Regions from separate parts of the Neobacillus sp. S1227 genome, predicted to be linked through region 2. Evidence: riboswitches for the same ligand, from Rfam matches in the RefSeq annotation. Region 2 holds a riboswitch; each other region holds the start of a gene.
The links. A riboswitch is a leader RNA that binds a small molecule or an ion and turns the genes downstream of it on or off. The one in region 2 is predicted to bind cobalamin.

Region 1 (4,832 bases), 1.4 Mb from region 2:
AATCGGTCACATAATCCATTACTTGTGTCATCATCGGCGTTTGCAGGCTGTCCAGCGATGCAAGCTGGGTATTGATCCGCAAAAAAACATCTTTTTCAATGTCACTAAGCAGGTCCCATTGTTTTATGTCATCCTGCATATTAATCTCTTGCGCCTTCCAAAAGTTTGACAGTAACGTTTGATACAAATCATACATCTGTGGGTAGGCAATATCATTCCAATTGAGAAGACCTGATGATTTTCCATTAATAATCCCTGTTGATTTGTTTGGAAACTCAGGATTTAGCAACTTTATTTTTTTCAAAGTGTTCATCTTTAGTTCCTCCTGTTAGCTATGGCAAGCTTCGCATTCCTCGATTTCCGTTTGCGATGTACTTCTTACGTAGTACGTCGTCTTTAACCCCTGCCGCCACGCTTCCATATGAAGTTTCAGCAGCTCCTTCGCCTTGATATCATGCCGGACATAAAGGTTGAAGCTGATTGCTTGGTCGATATGGCGGGAGCGGGCCGCATTTTGTTTAATGCTCCACAATTGATCTAACTCATGCCTGGCCCGGCGATAATAGAGATATGTTCGATGATTCAAATCTGGTGCTGTCACTTTAAATTTAAAGTTTTTCTTTTCTTCTGCGTATTCGACTGAATAGATGGGGTCAATGCCATCGGTTGAACCACCAATCTTGGCTGTTGATGAATTGGGTGCGATGGCCATTAGCCAGCCATTCCGGAGACCATATTGAGCGACTTCTCTTTCTAACTCCAGCCACCTATCAGACCGATAATTTTTCCGTACAAAATACTCACCTGTCTGCCACTCAGATCCAAGGAACTTGCTATAGGCTCCCTTCTCTCGGGCCAATTCCATTGAGGAACGGATAGTATAGTAGGCAATATCCTCGTACAGTTCATCCGCAAAATCAACGGCTAACTCAGATTCCCATTGAATCCCCTTCAATGCTAAAAGATGATGCCATCCAAACGTGCCAAGGCCAATGGCTCTAAATTTTCTATTTGTCAGCTGCGCCTGACCTACGGAAATAGTATTTAAATCGATCACGTTATCAAGCATTCTTACCTGAATACGGATCAAACGTTCCAGCACTTCGGACAGCACGGCTTTCGCAAGATTGATAGATGATAAATTACATACCACGAAATCCCCCGGTTTACGAACAATCACGACATTTCCATCTTGATCCTGGTATTCGTTCACAATCTTCGTCGCTGACATATTTTGCGTGATTTCCGTACAAAGATTGCTGCAGAAAATCGAGGTGCGGCCCTTTCCTAATAGATGTTTATTGGGATTTTGCCGGTTGACCTCATCCCGATAAAACATATATGGCGTGCCCGTTTCCAATTGAACCATCATGATTCGCGCCATAATATCCATAGCCCTATACGTTTTTCGGGGCAGTAAAGGGTGGTTAACAGCCTCTTCATATTTCTCCGTAAAATATTTCTGGTCAATTTCATCGTAAAAATCCTCCAATCCTAAAGGATTTCCATCTGTATCTTTCCAACCCATAACCTGTTTCACTTGATGAGGGCAAAAGGTATGCCACTCGCCGATGCTTCTGCCATTCCCATCGGTCTCCTGCAGTTTTTCCATAAAAAGATCTGGCACGCAGACACCTGTAAAAATATCATGTGCCTTCCGGCGTTCGTCGCCATTGTTCGTTTTCAAATCTAGGAATCCGTTCATCAAGTCCTTGTGAAACAAATCCAAATAAACGGCCATTGCCCCTTGGCGCTGGCCTAACTGATCAACACTGACGGCGGTATCGTTGACTAATTTAACCCAAGGCACGACACCAGAGGAATTCCCCTTAAACTTTTTAATATCTGAGCCTAATGCCCTCACCTTTCCATAGTAAATCCCAATTCCACCTCCATCTTTGCTTAATCTAGCAATATCCCAATTGTTTAAATAAATGCCATCAAGCGAATCGTCCACCGTATCAATGAAGCAGGAAGATAGCTGACCGAAGCTTTTTCCGGCATTCGCCAAAGTTGGTGTGGCCACTGTCATAAATAAATTGCTCAATGCCCAATATGCTTCCTTAACCAGCTTTAACCGAACATCTTGGTTCTCTTTTTTCATGATGGTCATGGCGATGACCATAAAACGTTCCTGCGGAAGCTCGTAGATATTTCGATTATGGTCCCTTGCAAGATACCGGTCCGCCAATAAGAACAACCCAATGTAATTAAATAACTCATCCCGCTCAGGAAGAATTTCTCTTGCTAATTCATCCATTTCCACTTTGCTATATAAATTTAATAGGTCACTAGAATAAATCCCTATACTCGTTAAATGTTTAATCAAGCCGTAAAAATCTCCATATTTTAAAGAAGAATCATAACCTCTGTTTTCTGCTGCCTTTTGATAGAGTTCATTCACATACAACCGCGCGGCGACAAAAGTCCAATCTGGCTGGTCTATTGCAATTTGGTTAACTGCATAGAAAAGCGCCTGCTGATTTGCCTCTTTTTTGGATAATCCAAGTTCCCTAATTTGTTTTTGCAGCTCTGTTGTATCGAGTTGATATTTCTCAGAGGCTTGCCTAATTGTTTCTAAAACTTCATGTAAATGTGATTTTTCCTGTGTGGTCAAGGATATCTTCCCCCTAAAAATAAAAAATCCGCTTCGGGAGACCGAGCGGATGAAACGAGCACACAACAAAAGAGAATAGTGAAACTATGTCTTCCCTTTGTCGCCGTCGTTTCCTCTTCTCAATCCCCGAAGAAGTTGAAACATCTTAAGAAAGACAGGTCTCCTGACTCATGCATCACCCTACTCAGAGCCCTTCCCATATAAGCACCTATTTTCATAAGAACTCTTATACAGTGGTTTGCTCATTTCGTCAGCATTTACAGTTGCGGGGGCAGTTCCGGCATCACACCGGATTCCCTATTAAGCCGTGTTCGGCATCTTCCCTTAAGGCTAACACAATATATAGTTTTCATATTTGCAAATTAAACAACATATAGAAAAACTAATATCAATATTAGTACATGCTCATTTTTTGGTCAAGTATTATTTTGCATCAACAACAACATTTGGCTCTACTGAAAAATTGATGCTTGGCCGTAATGTCTGCGAAATAAAGCAAGCTTTTTCAGCGCGGACTGCAATCTCTTGCAATTTTTCTGGAGAGATTCCAGAGTCGCTGCTAATATAAAAAACTGGGCGATGGATAATCTGTTTAAACTTTAATTTACCGTCCTCCCTGTCGACAACGCCCTCAGAAACAACCTTGAGTTTTTCTACCTCAATTTTTCGATTCCCCAGCATCGCCCCCAGTGTAATCATGTAACAATTATTGGATGCAGAAATAAGCAATTCTTCAGGATTCGAACCGATTCCTGGACCATCCATATCCGCCGGTGCGGAGACAGTAATATCAAGCCCGCCCCCTTGAATATGTCCCTTCCCATTCCGGTCTCCCTGCCAACTGCCATTTACTGTAAAGTGAAAGCTTTCCATTTTGCAAATACCCCTTTATCATTTTTTTGAACCATCCTTATTAAACCTTTCAACAAATATTTCAAAAACCCTGCAAAAAATGACAAAAAGGAATCTTACATTATGAATGCAAAATTCCTCTATTCCCCTATTTTATTTAAAAACTACTTCTTTTGCGGGTAAGACCACAATCTGATGTTCAGGAGTTTTCACCCCTCTTAGGGTACTATTGTGGTGATTTATTATTTGCTCGGCGGGATAAATGCCATTAACAGTGGTATGACCGTCCTCAACTAATGTAACATCAAAACCTTGTGACAAGGCTGCACGGCAAGTCGTATCTATGCAAAATTCCGTTCTTACCCCGACTACAACAAGGTTGGTCACACCTCGATTTCGCAACTCGTCTTGCAATTCAGTCTGATAAAAAGAATCCGCCGCCCGTTTATGGATCACAATATCCTGATCGCGTGGAGTGATCCCAGGAGCAAACTGCCAAAACTGTGTTCCCCTCTCCAGCAAATCCCCTTCCGGACCGTCAAACTGAATATAAAAGACCGGGACATTTTCCTCATTTGCTTTGGCAATCATCTTTTGTATCACGGAAAAAACTTCATCCTTTTTATAGGTCCCCCAAATCGGGCCTAACTGCACATCGATGACCAATAACGCTGACTTTCCTACTCCCATATGAATTCATTCCCCTTTCTTATTTCTTTTTTATATTTTTTAGATCTTGCCACTTACAATTCTTTCATCCCCCTCCATGATTTTCACACAAATATAAATATAAAAAAACCGCAAATATCATAAAAGATTTTTGCGGTTTTTTGGAGGTGGACCCTTTAATGGATTTATCGATAAGTATTGTTTGGTCTAGTCTTTATGAATGTTATTTTAGGACGCTAGATGAAGACATTCTCAGCCATTTCCCTATTTCCCGTCCACAATTTCCTTTAATATTTCATACGACCGTTTTTGTTTTTCCACATCATAGATATAAGACACTGCCATAAGTTCATCCACATTATATTTTTTCTGAAACGCTAACAGTTGTTCCCGGACGGTCTCTTTGCTTCCCAACATCGTCATTCTGGACATGGACATCACCATTTCTTTCTCCATTGGTGTCCAAATTTGGTCCATATTTTCAACCGGCGGCTGTAACGGCATGCGGGAACCGCGTACAACGTTTAGGGAAAATTGCCGCATTGTAGTTGATAAGAAGCTTGCCTCTTCGTCCGTTTCCGAAGCAACCACGTTTAAACAAACCATCATGTATGGCTTATCCAAATACTCTGACGGTTGGAACCGGCTGCGATAAATCGAAATGGCCTCTTCCATATATTTTGGCGCAAAGTGG
Region 2 (4,832 bases):
AACAAACCCTGCTGAAAACATACAAGACCAGGCTGAGGAAATTGGCAAAGAATTAAATGAAAGTGCTAAGAAGATTGGGCACACGATAAAAGAACAAGCACCTGAATGGAAAAAAGGTTTAGAGGAAGTACTTTATAATGTTGGCGAAAAGGTCGATTCGTTGATTCAAAAACTGCAGAGTATGCAAAAATAGCACGCCGTTTGGCGTGCTATTTATTTTCTATTATCTCTATTGGATGCTGTCGAAATGTTTTTTCCTTATGCCTTTGTAAAAGCTTTAGCAGCACTGGACCAAGGGTTAAATAAAACAAAAAGTTGCCGGCCGCATGATATAAATCAAATGGAATCCCTCTTAAGTAGTAAACCCAAAAAGCAGCCGGACCGCCAATGAAGAAGACGTTTAAGGATACTATTAATCCAAAAAACAGTCCGGTAAATCCGGCGTATACGGATAGAAGCAGATGAGGGATTTTTTCATAAAACCTTCCGATCATGCCCGATACAACGGCAACTGTACCCCATGCGATCAACTGCATGAAAACAAATAGCCCAAATCCCAGCACCAAGTTAGAACCTATCACGGTTAGGATAGCGATAATTAATCCGAACCGAGCTCCATAAATTAATGCCGAGCAAATAATAATGACCGTTGATGGCTGGACATTGGGAATCATCCCCATATAAATCCTGCCTACAATGCTTAAAGTTGCTAAGCACGCCATTAAAGTCATGTTCCTTAACGTTAAAAGATGCCGGACCTTGGGCTTAACAATGGAAAGAGGGTTACCCATCACTTATCCTCCCTGTAATCCAGTACATAATTCCATTCAAGCGTATCTCCGGGATTAACATCCTTAACACCAGATGAACGGTCCCCTTTGACACCATTTATTCTGTAACTCCAGCCGCTGTATGGTCCTTTATCAAACTCACGCCACCCGCCGATACCTTTAGTATAAAGCATGGCACCGGACCCGGTGGTTTCAAGCTTAACGCCTGCTTCTTGACAAGCTTGTTTCAAAACATCGGCTGCCTTCGTTTGTTCGTTTATTTCCACTTTTCTAGGCGCAATTAAATAGCCATCAGGCGTCTTTATTGAAACAGTTACTGTGTCCTGCTTTTTTTCAACTGCCTGTGCAGATGCTGGTGCCGAGCTGCTGACTGGCTGCTGCGTTACCGTTGAGGTTTGTTTTACAGGCTGAGTAGTTATTACTTTTACTGTTGAATTTTTTCCACCAGTATCAGACGACGTTGCTTCTTCATCAGAAACAATCCCTTCTACATTCTCTACAGTTTCAGCAGCGGTTTGCTGATCCTGCTGAACTTGTTTAACCTGAGGGGTGGTTGTTGTCGTTGTAATCGTTTTGCCCGGAGTATAGCCATATAAAGCATAGCCAATCCCGCCGATAACCAAAAGCCATGATGCAATATCACCGATGATTTTCTGCCAGCCTTTCATGGTTACACCCCCAAGAACTTTCTTCTAAGAACTAAAGCCAGTGCCCCAATAAATGCGGTAGTTCCTCCTACCTTGAGGTTATTAGGATTGATGGTACCACTTTCTTTTTCAACTTTAACCTCGACTTTGGGTTCACTCACTGCTGTTTGAACTGCCGCTGGCTGCTGGACGACAATCACTTGCGGCTGTGAAGATGTTTTTCCTGTAGATCCTGCTGCGCCGGCATTATTATTCGTAAGGATTTCCCTAACTACCTCTTTTGTTGACTCTGAGACAGGTAATTTTGAAACGTCTGTTGTCGGTGTGACAGTCACATAATTATTGTTGTTTACTACTGTTGGTGTTGGAGCGGGTGTAGAGGGCTGTGATGGTACAGGCTCCTCATTTGCTTGATATGGAAAACTAAAAAGTTTGTCTCCCGATTTAAATTTATCGTAAGCCACTAAAGCTTGAAAAACCTGCTCTGTTGCAAAACTATTCTCTGCCGTTTCAGACTTCATCCATTTATAGCCGCCATTTCCTATTTCATAGGTGAATAGATGGTTAACAGGATTTTTTCCATCCTTAGTGAATTCTGTCGAAGTCGGGTCAACCCCAATAGAGGAAAGTCCAATTACCACTTGGGCTGTTGAAGATGAATTTTCTCCCCAATTATCAAAACCGCCATTAGCTGTTTCAACCGCTTTTAAATAAGTGACGGCACTATTGATGTCAGCTTTGACAACAGCATCTGACTTATGCTTGCCTAAAGCAGTCAACACCATTCCTGTTGTATCCGGATCAGCTTGTTCACTTGTTGATCCAGCCCAGTTCCAGCCGCCGGCGGTTGAATCCATAGATGTAATCTTGTCAATAAGTTTATCCTTAGTCCATAACGCATCAGTTGGGATAGTGTAATCTGCACTATCTAATGCAATTAAGGCATAAACATAGGCTGTAAATGAGGTCAAGGAAGTATCACTGTAAGCCATTTTTATTAAGTCTTGCCCTTCAAAATTAGCCGGATCTGCCCCTAATGCACGAACAGCCAAGATTGTTTTATGAAGTTCCGTTCCTTTTAAATCAGTTCCATTTACCCTGCTTTTCAGCTTCATTAGATAGTCCTGCTTGTTCGCTGTCGTAAGTTTCCCTGCTTTTGAAAGCGTAATTGCCAGCCAATCTGAATTTAGCTCTCCTGCCTGAACATGTTCAGCAGAAGAGGCTATCTGGGTGCTGACATCCTCAGCTGCATAAGCATTGTAAGGTACCGCCAGCGCAAGTGCACCCGCAATTACCATCAACTTTGTTGCTTTTCTCATTTTTTCTCTCTCCCTTTCTATCTTTACCCAAAACTTGACATAAAAAAATCCTCCTATCAGCTAGGAGGAGGTGTTATGTATGCTAAGTAACAAACGAGTGACGTTTCCTGCTTAACACTCTCCCATCCACGTAGGCATTTGTGTTTAAAAACAGGCAGGTTTCCTGGCTCATGGTCATTGCTTCCTATGTCTTCCCATCTTTGCGACAGTGACATCGTATAGGTTGCTCCCATTTACAGTGGCGGGACCGCGTTGGCTTTTAACCAACTTCCCTATTAAGCTAAGAGTCTTGTTTTAGACTTTAGCACCAGTTTTTTTAAAGATTATTTTTTTATGCTGTTATAATTATAGTAAAAGACTGGTTCATTTGTACATGTTTTTTATTTTTCTTTTCATTTTAATATTCAATTTTTTGAATTAAACAGGCAGAGAGCACCCTAAAAAGGTGCCCCCTAAGTTTTCTCTTTATTCAAAATTCCTTGTTAGGTTGGCCATTTCGATTGCGCCAGAAGCAGCTTCCCAGCCTTTGTTGCCTGCTTTTGTACCAGCCCTCTCGATTGCCTGCTCGATTGAATCTGTGGTCAATACCCCAAAGATAACTGGAATGCCCGTGTCAAGCGTGATGCGGGATACTCCTTTTGCCACTTCATTACACACGAAATCAAAATGTGGTGTGGAACCGCGGATAACTGTACCAAGAGTGATAACTGCGTCATATTTTTTGCTGTCAGCCATTTTTTTTGCGATTAATGGAATCTCAAATGCGCCTGGAACCCACGCGACATCCACATCAGCCTCATTCACTCCATGGCGCTTTAAAGCATCCTGTGCCCCAGACAATAATTTGCTTGTTATAAATTCATTAAAACGTCCAACTACGATTCCGACTTTCAGTCCTGTACCAACTAAATTCCCTTCAAAAATATGTCCCATTTTCTATTCCTCCGTATTTTTAATAATGAAGCAGATGACCTAATTTATCATGTTTGGTTCTTAAATAACTTTCGTTTTCGGGTCTCATTTCCATTTGCAGCGGTACCCGCTCGACTACCTCCAGATCATATCCCTTTAGTCCCTTAATTTTGCGCGGATTATTCGTTAATAACATCATTTTTTTGATGCCAAGATCTCTTAAAATTTGTGCACCAATTCCATAATCCCTTAAATCAGGCTTAAAGCCGAGTTTTTCATTTGCCTCTACCGTATCATAGCCTTGTTCCTGAAGCTCATAAGCCTTCATTTTGTTAAGGAGGCCAATGCCTCTGCCTTCCTGGCGCATATACAACAGGACACCATTGCCGGCTTGTTCAATCTGCATCAAAGCGGCGTGGAGCTGCGGACCGCAGTCACAGCGGTAAGATCCAAAAACATCACCCGTTAAGCATTCCGAATGAACCCTGACCAGAACTGGCTTCTCCGGGTCAATTTCACCTTTAATGAGTGCAACATGCTCTTTTTCGTCTACCATATTGGAATACCCGATTGCTTTAAAATCACCATATTCAGTCGGCAGCTTGATTTCCACTTCCCTTTTTACCAATTTATCCTTCTGATTTCGATATTCAATCAGATCTTTGATCGTAATCATTTTCAGCCCCAGATTATCTGCGATTTTTCTAAGCTGCGGGACCCGTGCCATCGTACCGTCTTCATTCATGATTTCACAAATCACGCCAGCAGGCTTGGCTCCAGATAATTTGGCAAGATCGACAGCTGCTTCTGTGTGACCTGTTCTTCTAAGGACGCCGCCTTTTTTAGCGATAAGCGGAAAAACATGGCCAGGCCGTTTAAAATCGGCAGCTTTTGACTGAGGATCAATCAAATTCATGATTGTTGCTGACCGTTCAAAGGCAGAAATACCTGTTGTAGAATTTTTATGATCAATGCTGACTGTAAATGCAGTCCCATGCGGGTCGGTATTGTTCGCTACCATCGGCATTAAATCCAGCTTTTTTGCTAATTCTTCCTCAATCGGAACACAGACAAGACCTCTCCCGTGGGTCACCATCAAATTAATAACCTCAGGAGTTGTTTTTTCTGCAAGCGCTATGAAATCTCCCTCATTTTCTCTATCC
Region 3 (4,832 bases), 790 kb from region 2:
TATTAGCGAAATTCGATGTTCTATTAGCGAATCAAAAAGGCTACCATTTTTTAAAAAGGCTCTTTTCGTAAAGTTTGTTGTTTTTGGGAATAACACTGTTCGTTCCTTTCCGCTACAGGCGCTCAGCAAACCCGCGGGGAGGAAGTCGAGCCTCCTCGACGTTCCGTCTGCGGGGTCTCGACCTTTCCTCTATTTCCCGCAGGAGTCAAGCGCCTTTCGCTCCAATCCACTCGGTGTTTTCAATATAGTTAAAAGCAACAATATATGAGAAAAGAGACTTTAAAAAAGAGACTTTAAATAAAACAGCATCTCCAAATCTAATAGAAAAAAGATCCTATTTGCAGCTATCCGTTATTGCTGGATTACCTCTCTTATCTTCATAGGAATTGTCCGCTCCGCTATAGTTTCTCCTTGAAGGATGATTTGTGGTAAACCATAAACGGGGTGTTTCATCACGATTGGTGTGGTACCGTAAACTTGTTGAATCAAATCTGCTCGAATGATATGTTCTGGTGTTCCAATCTCAACTACTCTGCCATTATGTAACAGCAGCAAACGATCACAATATAGTGCAGCTAGATTTAAATCATGCAGAACCGCGATTACGGTCATATCCTCTTCTTGCTGCCATTCTCGAATCCGATCCATCAAAAGGACTTGGTGACCAATATCGAGATAGGTGGTCGGCTCATCAAGCATCAGCAGCTTTGGCTGCTGGGCCATCGTCTTTCCAAGCGCTACTCGCTGCCGCTCCCCCCCGCTTAGGCTTTCAAGCAGGCGATCACGTAACTCAGTTAACCCCATTTTTTCGATAATGGAATCGATTAGTGGTTCAATCTCGTTTTTTTCTTCTCCTAGCCAATTTTGAAAAGGAAACCGCCCCAGTTCGATAACCTCTCTGACTGTAAATCCAATTGGAGGCAGTGATTCCTGCTGCAATACAGCTAACCATTTGGCTAGTTCCTTGCGGGTATATTGTTCAATCCGTTTCCCATTTAGTTCAATTTTTCCGGCCGTCGCACAATCCACTCCCGACAATAGCTTCAGCAATGTAGACTTGCCGCTTCCGTTTGGTCCAATGATTCCCAAGCATTCTCCACGTTTGACAGAAAAGCTAATATCCTCCAGGACAGACTGGCTGTCAAACCGTTTACTTAAGCTTTCCACTTCAATAAACATCATTCAACTTCCCCCTGACATTTGCTTGTTTCTGCGAAGCAAATACGCAAAGAATGGAGCGCCAAGAAATGCGGTCACAACCCCGAGCGGAATTTCCGTTGGGTTAAGTAATGTACGGGCAATTGTATCTGCCCAAAGGACATATATGGCACCGAATATCACAGACAATGGCAGTAATATTCGGTAATCCGGCCCAACTATTAGCCGCACTAAGTGTGGGACGACAAGTCCGACAAAACCAATCGTTCCTACGATTGACACGGCAGCAGAGGTGATTAGGGTGGAAACGACCAACACAACGAGCCGTGTACGTTTGATGTTGACACCCAAATGTGCTGCCTGCCGCTCTCCTAATGCAAATAAATTTAGTGTACGTCCATACGACAGCAGCACCACTATTCCAAATGCTAAATAAGGCATGAGCACAAAGGTAAAGGCCCAACCTCTTAAGGCCAAACTCCCCATCAGCCAAAAGACGATTTCATTCACCACCTGATCGGACATTGACACCATAAAGGAAACAAGTGACCCAAGAAAAGCAGAAACGACAACCCCAGATAAAATGATTGTTTCTAGTTTAAACTTTCCCTGTACATTTGCTAAACGGAGGACCACCAGCAAACTAATCAGCCCGGTCACAAATGCAACAAGCGGTATCGTCCATTTACCAAATAAAACAGTATGAAACCCGAATAAAATAATGAAAGCAGCCCCTGCCGCAGCCCCAGATGCTACCCCTAATGTATACGGATCCGCTAACGGGTTGCGTAACACTCCTTGAAAGCCAGCACCGGCAAGTGATAAGCACGCTCCAACAAGAATGGCAAGAACAACACGCGGCAAACGAACTTTTAAAATGATTTGCTCAGCTGATTCTGGCCAGCTGGAATCTATGAGACTTTGTAAAATAGGCAGCTGGTGTAAGAGAATCCCCCAAACTTGCGAAAGGGCTAGATTCGCAGAACCAAGTGATAAACTAATGACCATGGAGAAAAGAAGGAGAACGAAACCCGCTCCCCCCCATATTGCTAATCTTTTTTTCATTTCTTAACCGATTCCGGATAAATGGCTGCGGCGATTTGCTTCAGTGCATCTGTTATTCTTGGTCCGGGTCTGGACATAAGATTACCTTCAATCCCTGTCAGACGACCTTCTTGAATGGCTGTAATCTTATCCCAGCCACTTCGAGATTTAATTAATTCCTCGAGCGGTTTGCCAGACTTATCATCAACAACATTTGCGGAATACAAAATGACATCCGGGTTATCCTGAATGATCTTCTCTTCATTAATGGCATTCCAGCCTTTCAGATCAGAGGCAATGTTAACGCCGCCAGCCATTGTAATCAGTTCATCCATAAATTCACCCTTGCCAACCGTCCAGCCTGGAGAAAATTCAATATATACTTTTTTCTTATCTTCGTCCTTAATGGTTGCAGCTGCTTCTGTTACTGTGCGAATATCTTCCTTCATTTGAGCCACGAGTTCTTCTGCTTTTTCCTGAGTATCTGTAATGATGCCAATTTGGATAATATTATTTAAAATATCCTCTATCTTTTTCGGCTCAGTTTTATATAACGTAAGGTCTAAACCGCGAAATTTCTCGGCAATATCATTCTTCATTGAAATGCCGCCGATTACTAAATCCGGATTAGCAGCAATAATCGCTTCCTCATTTGGCTTTGTCACCCCGCCTACTTTTGGCTTTGTCGCTGCTTCTTTAGGGTAATCATCAAAATCTGATACTCCATAAATTTTATCGCCCAGGCCTAGAGCGAAAAGAATTTCCGTTTCTGATGGAGACGTGGATACAATTCGTTCCGGCGCCTTATCAAAAGTTACTTCAGCACCCGTTGCATCCTTCACCGTAAGCGGGTAAACGGTTGCTTTATTCTTTACCTCCGCACTTGCAGCAGTTTCCGATTTTAGGTTTTTATCTGCATCAGCAGATTCATTTGCTGCCCCGCATGCGCTGATTGTTACCATCATCAATACAGTCAAAATTAATGCCAAACACTTTTTCATTACTCCACTCTTCCCTTCGTTTATAGATTGAGATGAGCTTGATATCTTGAAGTCTTTCCCAAAACAACGAAAAAGCCCTGTTTCAATTTGGAAACAGGGCGCGCGAAAATCAGAAAAAATAAACATATTTAATACTGATTATGCCGATCCTTTTCCGCGAAGGATTTCGTTGGCAAGCTTAATAGGCAGGTTTCCTGGCTTACGGGTAACGTGATTTCCTCTCCTTCCCATTCCTTAGCTGGAACAGTGGAACTGCGAGGTTATCCCCGAATAACAGTGGCGGGACCGCGCCGGATTCACACCGGCTTCCCTTTTAACCTCATCCAATGACAAGGCACCTACTAGCTATGTAAGATTCAATTGGTCAAGCAAATTACTCAACTAGTATTATAGCAAATACTTCATGATAAGCAAATATTTGGCTTGGGGATAAAGAAACGGACCAGTATCAATGGTAAACATTCAAGTGATGCCTAAAACTAGACTTGAGGAATTTCAAACGCATGACGCAAACCTAGATATTTGTATTCAAATGTATAGAATTAAATAGACTTTCAGGAACAATAGCTTTCTATTTAGTCGAATACATCAAATTTATCGCTTCTAGAATATGATTGGAATAAGTTTGGCAATAGTGCATAACGGTATCACCGACTACTTTAGAGGAATATTCCATGTAACTCTCCATATAATTCCTATTATTCGGTTCCAGGAAGATCCCGATAAATCCAATCAATAAATCGTTCACTAGCTTGGTATGGAAATAAATGTTTTCTGCAAGGCCTACTTGTTCTTCAATGGTTACACCTTTGTATACCAGTTCCTTAAACCTTGGCATGTTTTCAGCTATGAAATTAGCATCTTTCACTTGTTTAGGAACATTTTCCATGATGGATTGGAAGCTTTCATGCGAGAAAAACTCCTCTTCTTCAATGCACTCCGTTAAAAAAGATAAAGCAGTATTGGTATATGCATATTGAAATGTAACATTCCCTAAGAGTGACTCTAAATATGCTTCAGGAGAACCCACACTTTCTCTTGCTTGTAAAAAAATCTTCCTAATCCCTTGTTCCAACTCCATTTTATCCCAATTGGGCTCTCTCATAATTGCACTAAAAACTTCCGCTGTGTTTTTCGATAGCAATTCTATTGACAATACAGCCATCTCCTCGAAGTGGTATATTTTCGTTAAAATGTATAAGCCTTTGGTAAGGTTCACCTTTTAAAAATATAGATAAAGAACTATTTTAGTAATCTTATAAAAATTCCGACAACACACTTTCATTATAACGCAGACATCAAACGACATAAACTTAGATTTTTTATAATAATCAAAATTTAAAGTTAAAAACTTTTTTCCTTTGTTTAACTAAACTAAGTATGAGTTAAAAATAACATTCCTGTTCCTTCGATGCGTAGATGGACCTCAAGATTGAAGTACTCTCAGATTACCCCTAATCCTACTCTCACATCTTATTACAGAATATACATTCGCACTCTTCATTAACAAAAAAGACCCAATCCTTTGACGGATTGAGTCCAAAAAATATTCTTATCGCGATAGAGACATCTTTACGACATCCCTTAATGTAACTCCCAAGCGAAATAAAAAGGCTGCCTAGTGTTTCT

Region 1: another riboswitch for cobalamin. It lies ahead of ACZ5AE_RS18685 (ribonucleoside-diphosphate reductase subunit alpha); the one in region 2 lies ahead of ACZ5AE_RS12050 (prenyltransferase/squalene oxidase repeat-containing protein).
Region 3: another riboswitch for cobalamin. It lies ahead of ACZ5AE_RS15865 (ABC transporter substrate-binding protein); the one in region 2 lies ahead of ACZ5AE_RS12050 (prenyltransferase/squalene oxidase repeat-containing protein).

What each region holds. Positions count from the first base shown of each region.
Region 1 covers NZ_AP038276.1:3,747,825-3,752,656, forward strand. The annotation lists gene ACZ5AE_RS18680 (ribonucleotide-diphosphate reductase subunit beta) at 1-313, opposite strand, end outside; gene ACZ5AE_RS18685 (ribonucleoside-diphosphate reductase subunit alpha) at 329-2,617, opposite strand; cobalamin riboswitch at 2,755-2,954, opposite strand; gene ACZ5AE_RS18690 (OsmC family protein) at 3,041-3,490, opposite strand; gene ACZ5AE_RS18695 (cysteine hydrolase family protein) at 3,623-4,159, opposite strand; gene ACZ5AE_RS18700 (LLM class flavin-dependent oxidoreductase) at 4,403-4,832, opposite strand, start outside.
Region 2 covers NZ_AP038276.1:2,369,464-2,374,295, reverse strand. The annotation lists gene ACZ5AE_RS12065 (transglycosylase domain-containing protein) at 1-193, shown strand, start outside; gene ACZ5AE_RS12060 (ECF transporter S component family protein) at 210-791, opposite strand; gene ACZ5AE_RS12055 (DUF4430 domain-containing protein) at 791-1,459, opposite strand; gene ACZ5AE_RS12050 (prenyltransferase/squalene oxidase repeat-containing protein) at 1,462-2,757, opposite strand; cobalamin riboswitch at 2,894-3,084, opposite strand; gene ribH (6,7-dimethyl-8-ribityllumazine synthase) at 3,223-3,690, opposite strand; gene ACZ5AE_RS12040 (bifunctional 3,4-dihydroxy-2-butanone-4-phosphate synthase/GTP cyclohydrolase II) at 3,710-4,832, opposite strand, start outside.
Region 3 covers NZ_AP038276.1:3,155,344-3,160,175, forward strand. The annotation lists gene ACZ5AE_RS15855 (heme ABC transporter ATP-binding protein) at 352-1,182, opposite strand; gene ACZ5AE_RS15860 (FecCD family ABC transporter permease) at 1,183-2,223, opposite strand; gene ACZ5AE_RS15865 (ABC transporter substrate-binding protein) at 2,220-3,203, opposite strand; cobalamin riboswitch at 3,371-3,560, opposite strand; gene ACZ5AE_RS15870 (hypothetical protein) at 3,775-4,359, opposite strand.